Algoriphagus sp. Y33: one gene and its partners. The protein of the gene in region 1 interacts with the protein of each later gene in a pairwise test. Links are inferred from orthologs where the notes say so. Each region holds a gene or a part of one and is shown on either strand. Other genes may lie near its edges.

The links. Proteins that work in one complex are often made in the same cells at the same time.
Region 2: the proteins of dnaE (region 1) and ID165_RS08960 interact in binary tests that used the Escherichia coli proteins (3 or more experiments, as listed by UniProt). The link is inferred for Algoriphagus sp. Y33 from one-to-one orthologs.
Region 3: the proteins of dnaE (region 1) and rplL interact in binary tests that used the Escherichia coli proteins (3 or more experiments, as listed by UniProt). The link is inferred for Algoriphagus sp. Y33 from one-to-one orthologs.

Annotation. Positions count from the first base shown.
Region 1 is NZ_CP061947.1:6,100,243-6,108,093, forward strand. Bases 1,705-6,543 are described here. They hold dnaE (DNA polymerase III subunit alpha), read right to left. Parts: upstream 6,192-6,543; coding sequence 1,905-6,191; downstream 1,705-1,904. Other genes in these bases: ID165_RS25170 (ATP-binding protein), read right to left, coding at 6,473-6,543. In the rest of the region: selenide, water dikinase SelD, read right to left, coding at 1-3; tRNA 2-selenouridine(34) synthase MnmH, read right to left, coding at 1-1,030; trxA (thioredoxin), read right to left, coding at 1,096-1,416; more of ID165_RS25170, read right to left, coding at 6,544-7,642. UniProt on the Escherichia coli protein: DNA polymerase III is a complex, multichain enzyme responsible for most of the replicative synthesis in bacteria. This DNA polymerase also exhibits 3' to 5' exonuclease activity. The alpha chain is the DNA polymerase catalytic subunit.
Region 2 is NZ_CP061947.1:2,205,002-2,209,373, forward strand. Bases 1-2,866 are described here. They hold ID165_RS08960 (methionine aminotransferase), read right to left. Parts: upstream 2,075-2,866; coding sequence 926-2,074; downstream 1-925. Other genes in these bases: ID165_RS08950 (arginine decarboxylase), read right to left, coding at 1-251; ID165_RS08955 (hypothetical protein), read right to left, coding at 377-802; ID165_RS08965 (arginase), read left to right, coding at 2,456-2,866. Also shown: more of ID165_RS08965, read left to right, coding at 2,867-3,406; argS (arginine--tRNA ligase), read left to right, coding at 3,893-4,372. UniProt on the Escherichia coli protein: Shows aminotransferase activity with methionine and histidine as substrates, and to a lesser extent also with phenylalanine.
Region 3 is NZ_CP061947.1:4,666,853-4,671,229, forward strand. Bases 1-2,871 are described here. They hold rplL (50S ribosomal protein L7/L12), read right to left. Parts: upstream 1,691-2,871; coding sequence 1,310-1,690; downstream 1-1,309. Other genes in these bases: rpoB (DNA-directed RNA polymerase subunit beta), read right to left, coding at 1-1,153; rplJ (50S ribosomal protein L10), read right to left, coding at 1,733-2,275; rplA (50S ribosomal protein L1), read right to left, coding at 2,278-2,871. Outside these bases: more of rplA, read right to left, coding at 2,872-2,976; rplK (50S ribosomal protein L11), read right to left, coding at 2,987-3,430; transcription termination/antitermination protein NusG, read right to left, coding at 3,434-3,991; preprotein translocase subunit SecE, read right to left, coding at 4,010-4,198. UniProt on the Escherichia coli protein: The binding site for several of the GTPase factors involved in protein synthesis (IF-2, EF-Tu, EF-G and RF3). Is thus essential for accurate translation.

The DNA of each region.
Region 1 (7,851 bases):
CATAAAATTGGGATTTTGCTTCAAGTAGTATTTGTGTAGCCTTGTCTTCATCAATTCCGGAAAGGTCTAACTGGATCGTTTTCCCATCAGGATGTTTATCAAGATCAAATGTATAAGCCTTATCATAGTAGATTAGCATGTTTGAGATCCAGTCTTCGTGATTTCCATCAATAATTGCTTGTATCGCTTGGGATGTTCGCAATCCCCCCAGACGTTTTTTGATACGTAAAACAGCGAGAATCAACTCATCCTGAGGTAAGCTTGCATATTCTTTTACAATCAAATCAATTCGTTCTTGGTCAGTCTTGTAAATATCGATCAGTGGTGAGGTAAGCATCTGATGGTAGAATTTATCAGGGAGAATTAGTCTTCCGATTTTTCGGCTTTCATTTTCCACCCAGCTGGGTTTATCGGGGTCAAGATTTTGTAAAGTTTCTGCAAATTCATTTTCAAATTGCTCCACTGAAGGTTGGACGGGTTGTCCAATAGCCCCAAATGCGGAACCCTTATGATTTGCAAGTCCTTCGAGATCGATGATTTGCTCACCAGCTTCATTGAGTTTTTTTAGTAATCTAGTTTTTCCACTTCCTGTTTTTCCTCCTAAAACAATTAGATTCCAATCTTTTCGGACCAGTTCATAACTGTAGGTCCTATAAGTTTTATAGCCTCCAACAAGGCGGAAGATTTCAAAGCCCACCATGCTTAATAACCAAGAAAGAATATGGCTCCTCATCCCGCCGCGCCAACAATAGATTATTATTTTTTTCTCAGGGAATCGCTTTATAGCGTCTTTTAAAATTAAATGAAATCTTGGACCGACTAACTCAAACCCTTTAATAGTTGCTTCTTCTGGACCTCGTTCTTTATAAAGTGTCCCAACTTGAATTCGCTCATTATTATTAAGGATGGCAATGTTAATGGAGCCTGGTATATGGCTTTGGTCAAACTCTCTTTCGCTGCGCGCATCTATCACAGGAAACTGATTCCGTAAACTCCAAAAATCATCTAAAGAAATTAACTGCTCCGCCATAACGTATGAAGATAAAAAAAGCCGCAAGGAATTCCTTGCGGCTCTGTATGCAATATAGTCAACTCTTAAAGTTGCGCATCTAATTTTTGTGACAAAACAGATTTTGGAACTGCCCCAACCTGCTTGTCCACGATTTCACCACCCTTGAAGAAAAGAAGTGTTGGGATAGATCTGATACCGAAAGCCTGAGCTACAGCTGGATTTGCATCCACATCTACTTTACCTACCACTGCTTTGCCATCGTAATCTCCAGCCAATTCTTCCACTACGGGACCGATCATTTTACAAGGACCACACCATTCTGCCCAGAAATCCACTAGGATTGGTTGTTCGGATTTGATAATTTCTTCAAAGTTTGCGTCAGTAATTTCTATTGCTTTTGCCATTGTATGTTTGGTTTTTAATTTCTGAGATTTCAAATATATGTGCAAAAGCCAATAGCGTATTAATAAGTTCCGAAGGATTTATTTTTTTTGCCTATGGGGCATTGAGGAAAACGATAGAAACTAGCTTATATATTGTACACAATACTATCATTCTTGACGGCGGTCCTTAGTAGATGAATACCAAGTGATATAGAAGAGTATTAGGAATAAGTGCCAAGACTCAAAATATTCTCTGCCTTACATCTAGCTACTAACTAGGGCTAGCTTGAAAATCCCGATTTTGGGATTTTCTGATGCATGGATAAAGACCTATTATGGTCAATAAGCTTGCACTTGCTGAAAAACCGTTCTCAGCAAAAATGGATTAATCATTCAATATGATAGCTTTTGATCTATTATTGGCGTTTTTCAGCATGCCCTAACTACTTGATACTATTCATGAAACTATGTATTCTCTTAAGAAAGTAGAACTTAAGCCGAGAATTCTCCTAAACCACCCGGTAAGCCACCTCAGGTATTTCCTTCAGTTCCTTTATCATTTCTGCACTAGGATCAATTGAGAATCTTTTAGAGAAAAGCTCTAAAGCGATATTTTCCTTACGATCCACTACATCAAAATACAGCTTGGCATCTCCCTTATACTTCTCTGTGATTGCCTGCAGTTTCTCCATCAAATCAAGTGTTAAATCATCCAAGTCAATATTAACCCGAAGACCTTTTACCATTTTGCCACGAATCTCGTCTAGAAGCGTGATGTTGCCGATTTTAAATTCCAGTTCATTTTCTGCCCAGCGCTTGCCTGCTACCGATCCACTGATGAATAAAAACCAACCGGGCATAAAATACTCTTTGAACTTCACGTAATCATCTCCAAACAGAAAGAAGGTAAATGCCCCTTGATAATCTTCCACCGTAAGTGTTCCGAATGGCTTTCCGTTTTTGGTAGTTCTATGGGCAAAACTGGAGACTGAACCTGCCAGTTTGATATCACTTCGGCTTTTTAAGCTTTCCAAGTCATTCAGATCAGGCAAAGAAGCATTGGTAAACGATTCGATTTCCAATCTAAACTGGTCAAGTGGGTGCCCCGATATGTAAAGCCCGACTACTTCCTTTTCAATATTTAATTGTTGCAGTTGGGTGAAAGGTTCCATCGGAGCAATGGTAGGAAGAGGAACTTCCATACTACCTGCTCCCCCACCAAAAAGACTCACCTGATTGCTTTCTTCTTCTTGCTGTACTTTCTGGGCGTACTTGGTTGCCTTCTCGATCAAATTCAAATCCCCATCCGCAGATTCCAAATATTGCCTTCTGTGATGTTGAGGAAAGCAATCAAAACCTCCTGCCATCGCGAGAGCTTCCATGGTTTTCTTGTTCAGGGCTTTGGAACTTACGCGCTTCGCAAAATCGAAAATATTTTTATAAGGTCCGTTTTTTTCACGCTCCACGATGATTGCGTCCACGGCTGCTGAGCCGGCTCCTTTGATCGCGGCCATTCCAAACCGGATTTCTCCCGCAGCATTTACTGTGAATCCATTTTTGGATTCGTTTACATCCGGTCCCAATACGGGGATTCCTGCCCGCTTACATTCCTCCATGAAAAATGTCACCTGAGTGATGTCATTCATGTTATTACTCAGCACCGAAGCAAGGTATTCAGCCGGGTAATGGGCTTTCAAATAGGCCGTCTGATAGGCAATCCACGCATAGCAGGTGGAGTGGGATTTATTAAAGGCATAAGAAGCAAATGCTTCCCAATCAGTCCAGATCTTCGCCAATTTCTTGGCATCATGGCCTTTGGCAGAAGCCTGCTCTACGAACTTTGGCTTCATCTTATCCAGTACATCTTTCTGCTTTTTACCCATTGCCTTACGCAATACATCCGCCTCACCTTTGGTGAAACCGGCGAGTTTTTGCGACAAAAGCATCACTTGCTCTTGGTAAACCGTAATTCCGTAGGTTTCCTCCAAGTATTCCTTCATGTCTTCCAGATCGTATTCGATGGTTTCAGTCCCATGCTTACGCTTAATGAAGGAAGGTATATATGCCAACGGTCCCGGTCGGTAAAGAGCATTCATTGCAATCAAATCCGCAAAAACCGTAGGCTTCAGTTCGCGCATGTATTTCTGCATCCCGGCAGATTCATATTGGAAGATACCTACTGTCTCACCTCGCTGGAAAAGCTCATAAGTCTTCACATCATCAATAGGGAAATGATCTGCGTTTAGCTCGATACCATGCCTTTCCTTTACAATCCGGATTGCGGTTTTTATAAGAGTCAGCGTTTTCAGACCCAAAAAGTCCATTTTAAGCAGACCTGCTGATTCTACCACAGAGTTGTCAAACTGCGTACAAACCATGTCTGAATCCTTGGCCAAGGCTACCGGGACAAAATTGGTAATGTCAGAAGGAGTGATGATCACTCCACAGGCGTGGATACCAAGATTTCGCACAGATCCTTCCAGCATTGTGGCTTGATTGATGGTTTTGGCTGATTCGTCCTGGCCTTTCGAGATTCGGATCAATTCATCAGCTTTTGCAATCATTTCGCCCTGACCTTTCAGTTTGTCCGAAAGTGCAGCTCTATTGCCGGCCAAGCCAAAAAGTGCTTTCAATTTAATATCAGGTACTAAATTGGCCAATCGCCCTGCTTCTGCAAGTGGAAGATTCAATACCCTTGCTGTATCCCGGATGGCTGATTTTGCAGCCATCGTACCGTAAGTAATGATCTGGGCTACCTGATTAGAACCGTACTTTTTGATTACATAATCAATCACGCTTTGACGGCCTTCATCGTCAAAGTCAATATCAATATCGGGTAGTGAAACTCTATCCGGGTTAAGGAATCTCTCAAAAAGGAGATTGTATTCGATTGGATCAATGTTGGTGATACCCGTGCAATAGGCCACGGCAGATCCTGCTGCGGATCCCCGTCCCGGGCCAACCGAAACTCCCATTTTCCTTGCTTCCGCAATGAAATCCTGTACAATCAAGAAGTAACCGGGGTATCCGGTATTTTGGATAGTGGCGAGCTCAAAGTCTAAACGTTCTTCGATTTCGGGAGTGATCTCCTTATAGCGCTTTTTTGCCCCTTCGTAAGTCAAGTGTCTTAAGAAGGCATTTTCCCCACGTTTTCCCCCATCCACATCATCTTCTGCATGTTTGAATTCTTCAGGTATTTCAAATGCAGGAAGAAGCACTTCCCGGGCAAGTTTATAGGTCTCGATTTTCTCAGTGATCTCATTGGTACACTCGATCGCTTCCGGCAGATCCGCGAAGAGTTTTTTCATCTCATCCGGAGTCTTGATGTAAAACTCATCATTTGGGAAGCCGTAGCGGAACTCACGTCCCCGCTTGCCAATGTACTTTTTCGGTTTGTCGTAGAGTTCCCCGTCTTTCACACATAGGAGTACATCATGTGCTTTTGCATCTGGCTTATCAGCATAATAGGCATTGTTTGCGGCGAAATATTTCACATCATATTTTCTGGCAAACTCCAAGAGTACCTCATTTACCTTTTCTTCTTCCGGAACTCCATGTCTGTTTAGCTCTACATAGAAATCCTCTCCAAACTGCTCTTTCCACCACACAAAAGCTTCCTCAGCTTGAGTCTCTCCCACATTCAAAATCAAGAATGGTATCTCTCCCCAAAGTCCGCCGGTCGTAGCGATTAGGTCTCCTTTGTATTGAACCAAGACCTCTTTATCTATTCTCGGTAAATAATAAAATCCCTCAATATTGGCGTAGGAAGCCAATTTCGCCAAGTTGTGGTACCCCGCTTTATTTTTTGCTATTAAGACGGTTTGGTAGCCATCGTCTTTGTTGGATTTATTTTTTCGGTCTCTACATAGATTGAATTCGCACCCCAAAATAGGTTTGATGTCCTTACCGATAGCTTCTTTCACAAAGTGAAAAGCGCCCATCATATTACCATGATCCGTCATCGCAATTGCAGGCATTCCGAGCTCTTTTGCCCGAGCTACCATCGCAGGGATCTCACAAGTAGCCTGAAGTACCGAATATTGGCTGTGGACATGCAGGTGTGTAAATGGAATGTCAGTAAGATCAGAGATATCCGCTTTACCTGCCTGTTTCAGTACATCTTTTGCGGCGGCTTTTTGAGCATCTTTTGCTTGCGCAAAATTAGCTTCCTCCAGCTTTGGAGCTTCGTAGATTACTTCAGGGATTGTAATTCCAGCCTCGGGTGCTTGTACTCCTTGGGCGATCAATCCAAAGAAACAGCGGGCTGTAGCATCCACATCATAAGCCGCATCGTGGGCGTCACCAAAGCCTTTGCCAAAAAGTTTTTGGTGCAACTCCGTTAGTGTAGGCCATTTGAATTTGCCGCCCCGACCGCCAGGTAGTGCGCAAAACTCCGTAGAGATATCTTTTGTGTCCAGCTGTTTTGCCGTCAGCGGCATAGTAGCTTCCGCCCGGTAATATTCCGAGCCTACTACATTGACATCAAACTCGACATTGTGTCCCACCAAATAGTTGGCTTGCTTCACATCTCCTTCAAAGATTCCAAGGATTTGCTTCAGGTCATGGCCTTCGGCTAAAGCACGCTTGGTCGAAATCCCGTGCACTTTCTCCGCATTGTAGGGAATGGTAAAGCCTTCGGGCTTGATGATGTAGTTGTGATTCGAAATCAGATTCCCTTTAGCATCGTGCAGTTGCCATGCGAGTTGGACTAGCCTTGGCCAGTTGTCCACATCGGACATGGGGGCATTGTAATCGCGGGGAAGACCTGTGGTTTCGGTGTCAAAAATTAAATACATACAGCTTGGGGAATTGAGACTTCAAATTAGGGCTAATCTCTGAAAGGAGACAAGTGGAGTGGGGGTAATTGTCGGGGAATTTTTATCCGAGTCGAATTTAACCACTGTGTACACAGAAGGCACAGCTTAATCACGATTTTCTTGCTATCTCTAAAAGCTGGACTTGGCGAGCCTTTTCACCACTGCCTTCCTGGCACCTAGCTTGAATTACAAGTCATGGGTATCACGTTGGGACTTTTAATCTCTGAGGAGGTAGATTGGTTTTCAGGTGAAAATGAAGATTAGGAGAATTCCGGAAAATCTTTCCATGAAATCACGTTTCCATAAGATCTTTTTTGGTTCAGACTTCCAGCATTCACCAGTCCTTTTGAGTATATAGGAATGGTAGAAATCGATTCGAACTTCGCCAAGCTTTTGAAGTTTTCTGTTAGGACTGTCTTGCTGGCTTTGATTTCATAAATGTCCAGGCTAAGCCCTTGATCTAGCAGTAGATCTACTTCATTGCCATGGTTGTCCCTCCAAAACCATGGACTTTGATTTTGATAACTATGATGCATTTGCTTGAAGAATTCTGCTACTATCATATTTTCAAATAACGCCCCTTTGACGGGGTGGGTAAGTAACGTTTCTCTCTTGGTGATCTTGAGTAAGTGGCACAATAGCCCAGTGTCGTAAAAATAGAGTTTGGGTGTCTTTACCACCCGTTTGCTGAAATTCTTATGAAAGGGATACAATTGAAATGTGATGTAACTGGATTCCAGGGCAGAGAGCCAGGATTTGGCTGTGGGCTGGGTGATCCCCGCTTCGTTTGCTAAGGCACTTAGATTTAATAGTTGACCTGCCCGAGTGGCGCATAGCCCCAAGAAGTTTTGAAACTGCCTCAGGTCCTTTACGACCATTAGTTCAGTGATATCGCGGTTAACGTATGTCTGGACATAATTCGGGTAGAATACACTGGACGAAATCTTTCGATCATACATAGCTGGATAAAACCCATGAATCAATTGACTAAAAGGGTCGTCTGCTAATAAGTCCGATGCTTCTAACTCTTTGATATCTAGAGGTAAAAGCTTAAATATAGCCACTCTTCCCGCCAGACTTTGAGTGATTCGCTCCATCAGGTGAAAATTTTGCGAACCGGAAAGAATAAAACCTCCCATTTTGTCAGATCTGTTATCCACGATGGTCTGCAGGTAGGAAAAAATTGCCGGAGCCTGTTGCACTTCGTCAAAAACAACCTGATCATCATATTCGTTGAGAAATCCATTCGGGTCTTTCAGAGCAAAGTCCCGGTTGTCTGGATTTTCGAGACTGACATAGCGATAGTCAGGGAAGAGGGTACGTAAAAGCGTTGTCTTTCCTGACTGTCGTGGGCCGGTGATTGCAAGTATGGGGTATTTATTTTGATATTCCCGTACTGCGCTGTATATCCGTCGATTAATAACGTTCATTTGCTACAAATTAACGTCTAATTTTGAAATTGCACAAGTTGTATTTTGAAATTGTACATGTTTCATTTTGAAATTGTACAGACTTGATTTCAAATTTGTACAGTTTAGCTAGTGAAATGGGGTTTTATTCTTACCGCCTATTTCTAAAAGGATTTCGCTGCTAACCATAAAGTCGCCTTTCGAAGGGTGTGTGACATTCATGTCCGCAT
Region 2 (4,372 bases), 3.9 Mb from region 1 along the record:
GACTTGGTGCAATAGCAGTATGTATACTTGCCTTTGTAGTCATGCTGTTCCATCGCATTCTTAAAATACAACTTGGCATTCTGAATACTCTCGGAGATTTTAGGTAAATAAGAAAGCTTAAGTGGAGTTCCATAGGTCTGTATGATCTCCATCATATTCACTCCATTGAAGTGCAGCTCATTGTTTTCTACTTTAAATTCTTTGGTAGGAAAATCAAATGTCTGCTCAATCAGGTCTTTGTAGGTATTCATTAGCAAGAGTAGTTGGTGTTAAAGGCATGCAAAAATTGCTTTTTATCAGGGGAATTCAAACGAAAAAAGGACAAATCCCAAAGGACTGTCCCATTAATAGATAAAGGTAATGATTTCTTAATTTTCTACAGACCCATCAATGCATTCTGAAGCAGAAATTGCTCAGAATTAAAATGTCTTCGGTTACCGATTACCTCTTTCAACACTTTTTTAAATTTCACCTCCTTTTCCAAAAGTGAGACTAATCGGGAGAAGAATAGAGTTACTTCAGGATGACTTGGCGCAGGATAATGAAAATAAACAGACTTGTCTGATGGGGAAAACCCCAAATCCAAACTTTTCGGTTTTCCTCCTTCACTCAATCCTCTAAAAAGTGGATATAGCTCCTCAAAACACTCTTCAAACTTGCACATCCCCTGCATAACGATACCTGATTTTTCGTTGAAAATCTTCATGACCTCCTGCTGATTTACGGAAACTTTAGAAAAGCCAACGGATAAACTAAGTAATTGGTCAAAAGACGAAACCTTGGTCTGTTGTAATGCACTCATTTTTTTGAGTTTTAGAAGTTAAAATACCCTCAAAAATAAGTCAGAATAGCTTAAAATCCTATATTCCCTATAATTTTTATAGGGTTTTTATAAAATACAAACATACACACTTAATATACAACTCTATAACTTCACTTTCAGTAATCTATCCAGTGCCAGATGAAGTTCCGAATTATCCTTTGCAAAGCAAAATCGAAGAATTTTACGGTCACTTCCATCCGAAAAAAACACGGAAATCGGAATACTCGCAACTCCAATTTCCTTGGTTAGCCTCACAGAAAGGCCATAGTCAGATTCGTCCGACAGGTGGGCATAGGATACCATTTGGAAGAAGCTTCCCTGCGCCGGCGTGAATTGAAATGGAGTATTTTTCAGTCCATCGCAGAAAAGATCCCTTTTCTTTTGATAAAAATGCGGAAGTGTCAAATAGCGTCCCGCATCAGACAAGTAATCGGCAAGTGCATATTGTAAAGGTGTAGCTGTGCTAAAAGTCAAAAATTGGTGGATCTTACGGAATTCCTCCGTTAGCTTCGGCGGAGCAATACAATAGCCGATCTTCCAACCCGTCACATGAAAGGTTTTCCCAAAAGAACCACAGATAAACGTTCTTTCTCTCAGCGCCGGGTGGGTCAAAAGAGAATGGTGTACCCGCCCGTCAAAGGTGATGTGCTCATAAACTTCATCACTTACTATCAAAATATTGGTGTCCTGAATCAAGTCAGCCAACGTATCCAGATCTTGCCTAGTCCACACATAGCCGCTCGGATTATGCGGTGTATTGACCATGATCAATCGTGTCTTGTCAGAGATAGCCGATTTCACTCTTTCCCAGTTAACCGAAAAGTCAGGCATCTCCAAGGGTACAAAAACCGGAATTCCTCCACTCAACTCCACCGCAGGTGCATAGGAATCATATGCAGGATCTAAGAGGATCACTTCATCGTCCTGCTTCACCACCGCGGTCACAGCAGCATACAGCGCTTCAGTAGCGCCTGAGACTACAGTCACTTCTGACTCTGAATTCAAGTCAACCCCATAAACCAACTTGGTTTTTTCAGCGATCCGCTCACGTAATAAAGGCACTCCGCCCATAGGGGCGTATTGATTGAAACCTGCTCTCATGTAGTGATTTACCAAATCAAGCAATACCGGATCACATCCGAAGCCCGGAAATCCCTGCGAGAGATTAATTGCCTTGCTATCACTTGCAAGCTTCGACATGACTGTGAAAATTGTAGTCCCTACATGGGGAAGTTTGGATGAACTCGGCATAACTTCAAAACTATTGATTTTGCGATAGTATTTTTCAATGTGAACGAATTGAGTACAGAATTGTCTTTATTTTCCGCAGATTAGCGCAGAAAAACACCGCAGATCTACGCTGATTTTCTTAGTAGAATTTCCAATAAATATGGACTACTGTAACGGTTCGAATCTCCCGACTTGGACAAAATAATTACTGCCTTTCAATTGGTCTCAGCTGAATTTATTATGAAAGTTTTATGAAGCAGTCAGGAGACTGCAATATGATCAGCACAAGCCTGCCCGACCGGTAGGCAGGTCTGAAGACTTTGCGCCAGATGAATTTTAGGCATTTTTGACTACTTTTGCCTCGCTTTAGCCAACCCAATATAACTTTAAAACTCCACCAAAATGCGAGATATTAAACTAGTAGAAGTACGTTCGGAAATAGCTGCCGGCACCCGGGGAGCAAGTATGGGGATTGACGCATTGAAAATTGCAAGTTTGGATAAGAAGTCTGATTTCTTCACCCAGTTTGATCCAATTAATGTTCCTGATGCCAATAATTACCTTTGGAAAGGAAATAATTTTCCCCATGCCAAGTACATAGACGGTGTATATCAGGTGTTGAAAAATGTGTATTCCACCATAGAATCACTGAGGATGGAAAAGAAATTCCCTATCGTCCTGGCAGGGGATCACAGCACCGCCGCAGGAACTATCATGGGAATCAAAGCTGCCGATCCCGAAAAGCGACTGGGGGTGATCTGGATAGATGCCCATGCTGATTTGCACACTCCTTTCACCACTCCTTCCGGAAATATGCATGGAATGCCATTGGCGATGGTTTCCCAATTGGACAACCTGGACTGCCGGGTCAATGAGCCATCCGAGGAGACTTTGGCGATCTGGAAGAAAATCAAAACCATCGGTGGTGACTTCCCAAAAATCATCCCAAGTGATATAGTATTCATCACAGTCAGGGACACGCAAGCTCCGGAGGATCATTTGATGAAAAATTACGGAATAAAAAACTTCAGTACCCAAGAAGTTCGCTCAAAGGGAATAGAACAGATCGCCACTGAAGCCTTAGAAACACTTAAAGACTGCGATCAAATCTATATTTCATTTGATGTGGACAGTCTGGATAGTTCTATTTCTGTAGGTACGGGCACACCTGTTCCTGATGGATTGACAGTCCAAGAAGCGATAGAGTTAAATGTCAAACTCATACGGGACAAACGCGTCTGCTGCTGGGAAATCGTGGAAGTAAACCCCACGCTGGATTCAGAGAATTTGATGGCTGAAAACGCTTTCGAAGTCCTCGAAGCAACAACTAAAAGCCTGGTAGATAATTTCTAACTTAAGCCACAAAGAACACAAAGTGACACAAAGATGGACCTGAAAAAAGAATTGAATGAAGATGAATTATCCAATATCGTTCTGGGTGTTGCAATTGATGTTCATACGCAACTAGGTCCTGGATTGCTTGAGAATGTCTACAAAAAAGTTTTAGCAATAAAACTTCAAAACTTAGGTTTGCAAGTTGAAGTTGAAAAGACAATGCCAATTACGATTGATGGGATTTCAATTGACCTCGGTTATAAAATCGATCTACTTGTTCAAAAATAGTTGGTCATCGAACTGAAGTCTGTTAAAGAAATATCTGACGTCCATTTGGCCCAAGCAATAAATTATTTAAAGCTTGGAGGTTATAAATTAGGTTTAATTATAAACTTTAATGTCTCAAAATTGCGATACGGAATCAAGAGGGTTATAAATACTAAAGGGCCAAGACCTTTTTAATCCTTTGCGAACCTTTGCGCTCTTTGTGGCAAAATTATTATCATGAACATACAAGAATCAATACACAACGGCATTCAGCTTGCCTTTCAGCATATCTTCAATCACGACCTGCCGTTGGAGCAGATCAGTCTCGCTCCTACGCGGAAGGAATTTGAAGGAACCTATACTTTCGTTGTCTTTCCTTACCTGAAAGTATCGAAGGCAACTCCGGAAGCTACCGCCACTTTGATCGGTGAATACCTCAAAGAAAATGTCGCTGAAGTATCGGGGTTCAATGTGGTGAAGGGTTTTCTGAATCTGGAACTGAACAATATGATCTGGGTAGATGTGTTCCAAAAGCTTTTTGCAAATGAAAACATCGGCCAGCTTCCTGCCAACGGTCAGAAAGTGATGGTGGAATATTCTTCCCCAAACACGAACAAACCATTACATCTAGGCCACTTGAGAAATAACTTTTTGGGTTTCTCAGTCGCCAATATTCTAGAAGCAAATGGCTATGAAGTGATCAAAGCCAACCTGGTA
Region 3 (4,377 bases), 1.4 Mb from region 1 along the record:
CTTCCTTGGTAAGGACGATTTTTTCAGAATCGATGTCAAGACCCAATTTTTTGTTGATTCTATATCGCCCAACTTCACCTAGATCATAACGCTTGTCAGAGAAGAATAAACTGTGAATCACCTCACGGGCCGTAGACTCATCCGGTGCTTCCGTATTTCTCAACTGACGGTAGATAACTTCCACAGCCTCTTTCTCAGAGTTGGAGCTATCTTTCTGTAATGTATTATAGATGATAGAGTAATCAGCCACGTTCACATCTTCTCTATGGAGAATGATGCTTTTAGAGCCTGAGTCCAAAATCATTTCAATGTCTTCGTCTGTAAGTACGGTATCACGCTCAAGCAATACCTCATTTCGATCGATGGAAACCACTTCACCGGTGTCTTCATCCACGAAATCCTCTACCCAAGTTCTTAGAACCCTTGCAGCAAGCTTACGCCCAGCCACTTTCTTCATTGCTGTCTTTGTAGCATTGACTTCCTCAGATAGACCAAACAAATCAAGAATATCTTTGTCAGAGCCATAGCCAATGGATCTTAGCAAGGTTGTTACAGGGAACTTCTTCTTTCGATCGATGTACGCATACATGACATTGTTGATGTCAGTAGCAAATTCAATCCATGACCCTTTGAAAGGTATAATCCTGGCAGAGTAAAGTTTCGTGCCATTTGTGTGTTTGCTTTGGGCAAAGAACACACCCGGAGAACGGTGAAGTTGTGAAACGATAACTCGTTCTGCACCATTAATTACAAATGACCCCTTCTCGGTCATATACGGAAGATTACCTAAGAATACTTCTTGCTCAATCGTTTCGAAATCTTCATTATCCTCATCATGGCAAAGTAATCTTAACTTTGCTTTCAACGGTACAGAGTAGGTCAAGCCGCGGTCAATGCACTCGCTCACAGAATATTTCGGTGGGTCTACTGCATAATCAATAAATTCAAGCGTGAAATTCTCTCTTGAATCACTGATTGGGAAGTTTTCTGCGAATACTTTAAATAAACCGTCTGCCCGGCGTTTTTCTGCTGGCGTATCCAATTGGAAAAAGTCTTTAAAAGACTGCAACTGAATATCGAGGAAATCCGGATAGCTTTTGACCACCTTAATGGAGGAGAAACTTTTCCTTTCGGTTTGATTCTTGATAGCCAAGGTAGTGTATGTTTATGGTGAAATGTTATTATCGAAATTGTTCTATTTCCGATTAGAATAATGCAATTTTGAACCTGTGCATAAACAGGAAAAGACCTGACTAAAATAGTCAGGTCTTAGGTCTGAACCCCAACCTAATAGTTGCGGTTCAGCAAATTATTTGATCTCTACTTCAGCACCGGCTTCTTCCAAAGACTTCTTCAAGCCTTCAGCTTCGTCTTTAGCTACGCCTTCTTTCAATGCTTTAGGAGCAGAGTCAACTAGTTCTTTAGCCTCTTTAAGACCAAGACCTGTCAATTCTTTTACAAGCTTAACAACTGCCAGCTTTGATCCACCGGCAGCTTTCAAGATCACGTCAAAAGTCGTTTTCTCCTCTTCAGCTGCAGCTTCACCGGCACCAGCGCCACCAGCTACAACTACTGCACCTGCAGCAGCTGGCTCGATGCCATACTGATCCTTAAGTATATCTGTCAATTCTTTAACCTCTTTTACAGTCAAGTTTACCAACTGATCTGCAAGTTGCGTAAGATCTGCCATTGTATTTGAAATTTAATATTTATTTGAATGATTTTTTTTAACTTATTTTTCTTCTCTATCAGCAAGCGTCTTAAGCACACCAGTAATATTGTTCTGGCCACTTTGCAATGCTGAGATAAGATTCATCGCAGGAGACTGTAGCAAGCTGATTAGATCGCCCAACAATTCTTCCCTTGACTTCAACTTAGATAACATCTCTAGGTTCTCTTCACCGATGAAAATATCTGCATCGATAGAGGCGCCTTTGAATGCTGGCTTAGTTGCTTTTTTACCTAATTTTTTTCTGAAATCCAGCAATACATTTGCTGGAAGATTACTCGTCTCTTTTGAGAATATAATTCCGGAGAATCCTTTCAATGCTTTATCTGACAACTCCGTAAAGTCGGCATCTAAATTTTCCAATGCTTTCGTCACCAAGGTGTTTTTGTACACTTTGTACTCCACTCCTTTTTCGTAACAAGCTCTTCTGAATGCATTCACTTGTGCTACAGAAAATCCTGAAGCATCAGTGATATAGAAGAAAGGGTTTTCTTTAAATTTCTCAGTAAGACCGTCGATTATTACTTTTTTTTCGTCTCTAGTCATGATTAAATTCCTTGAATGCTACCCTTGTCCACTGCAATCCCAGGAGACATCGTACTGGATAAATGAATACTCTTGAAATACGTTCCTTTAGAAGATGATGGCTTCAGCTTAGAAATAGTAAGGATAAGTTCTTTAACATTTTCTTCGATCTGCGCAGCAGTGAAGGATGCTTTACCTATACCCGCGTGAATAATCCCAAATTTATCTACTTTGAAATCGATTTTACCCGCTTTTACTTCTCTTACCGCCTTAGCTACATCCAGAGTAACAGTTCCTGATTTAGGGTTTGGCATAAGACCTCTTGGTCCTAATACTCTACCCAATCTACCTACTTTCGCCATTACGTTAGGCATAGTGATGATGACATCAATGTCAGTCCATCCGCCTTCGATTTTAGCTATATAGTCGTCCAAGCCTGCGTAATCTGCACCTGCTTCGGTTGCTTCTGCTACTTTGTCAGGAGTACAAAGAACCAATACTTTGATGTCTTTGCCTGTACCATGAGGAAGCGCAACTACGCCTCTTACCATTTGATCAGCTTTACGTGGATCCACACCCAGACGGATGTCAAGATCTACAGAAGCGTCAAACTTCGTCATAGTAATATCCTTCACGATAGTAGAAGCTGCCTCCAGGGAGTACACTTGGCTTGGGTCGTACTTAGAAAGAGCTTCTTTTTGCTTTTTTGTTAACTTAGCCATTGTTTTTTATTTATACTTCCCAAGGGGCTTTACCAGATACTGTGATTCCCATGCTTCGTGCTGTGCCAGCCACCATTTTCATAGCCGACTCCACTTTGAAAGCATTAAGGTCAGGCATTTTAACCTCCGCTATTTCCTTAACCTGATCCCAGGTCACCGATCCTACCTTCTTACGGTTTGGCTCGGCAGATCCGCTTTTAATTTTCGCAGCCTCTAGCAACAAATTTGCCGCAGGAGGTGTTTTTACTACGAAGTCAAAAGACTTATCTGAATAGATCGTAATCAATACAGGAAGCACTTGGCCCATTTTATCCTGGGTACGTGCATTGTACTGCTTACAGAACTCCATAATGTTCAGACCCTTGGAACCAAGAGCCGGACCTACTGGAGGCGACGGGTTTGCCTGGCCACCTTTCACTTGTAGTTTTAAATAACCAGTGATTTCCTTAGCCATTGCTTAGTCTTGTTTTTCTACTTGTATAAAGTTTAATTCAACAGGAGTATTTCGGCCGAAAATCTTAACCATAACATTAAGTTTTTTCTTCTCCTCAAATATCTCCTCTATAGTTCCGGTAAATCCACTGAAAGGACCGTCCATTACTTTGACAGTCTCTCCGACTATAAATGGTGTATCCAGTTTCTCTGCGAACTCGTCAATCTCTTCCACCTTACCTAAGATACGGTTGATTTCTGACTGACGAAGTGGCTCAGGGGTTTTGGAAGCCCCGCCTGAGTTAGATCCTAAGAAACCGATTACTCCCGGAATACTTGTAATTACGTGATTGGCCTCACCATTGGAGAGATCTGCATTAACTAAAACATATCCGGGAAAGAAGTTTCTCTCTCGGACACGCTTTTTACCGTTACGCATCTCATATACTTTCTCGGAGGGTATTAAGACTTCAGGAATAAAATCCCCAATATCCTGTCTGGTAATTTCATTATCCAAATAGGTCTTAGTTTTTTTCTCCTGTCCCGCTACTACTCTGAGTACGTACCATTTATGTTCAGCCATTCTGTAATGTCAATTCAATTAGAATAAATCATAAAACCATGTCATGATGTTTTCAAATCCCAGATCCACCACCCCTATAAATAGGGCAAAGATCAAGGAAGCGACCAACACCAATACTGCACTGTTTTGAAGAAAAGAGAATTTTGGCCAAGTGACCTTATTCTTCATTTCATCATATGATTCCAGGACAAAGTTTTTTAGATTCATAGTGTACTTAACTTACTGGCACGGGCAGAGAGATTCGAACTCCCATCAACGGTTTTGGAGACCGCTATTCTGCCGTTGAACTATGCCCGTGTAAATGAACGTCCCGCTAAAGGGAACGCAAAATTAGGTATTGATTACTAAAGAAACAAATGCGATCCCAAAATAATTTGAGATCGCAT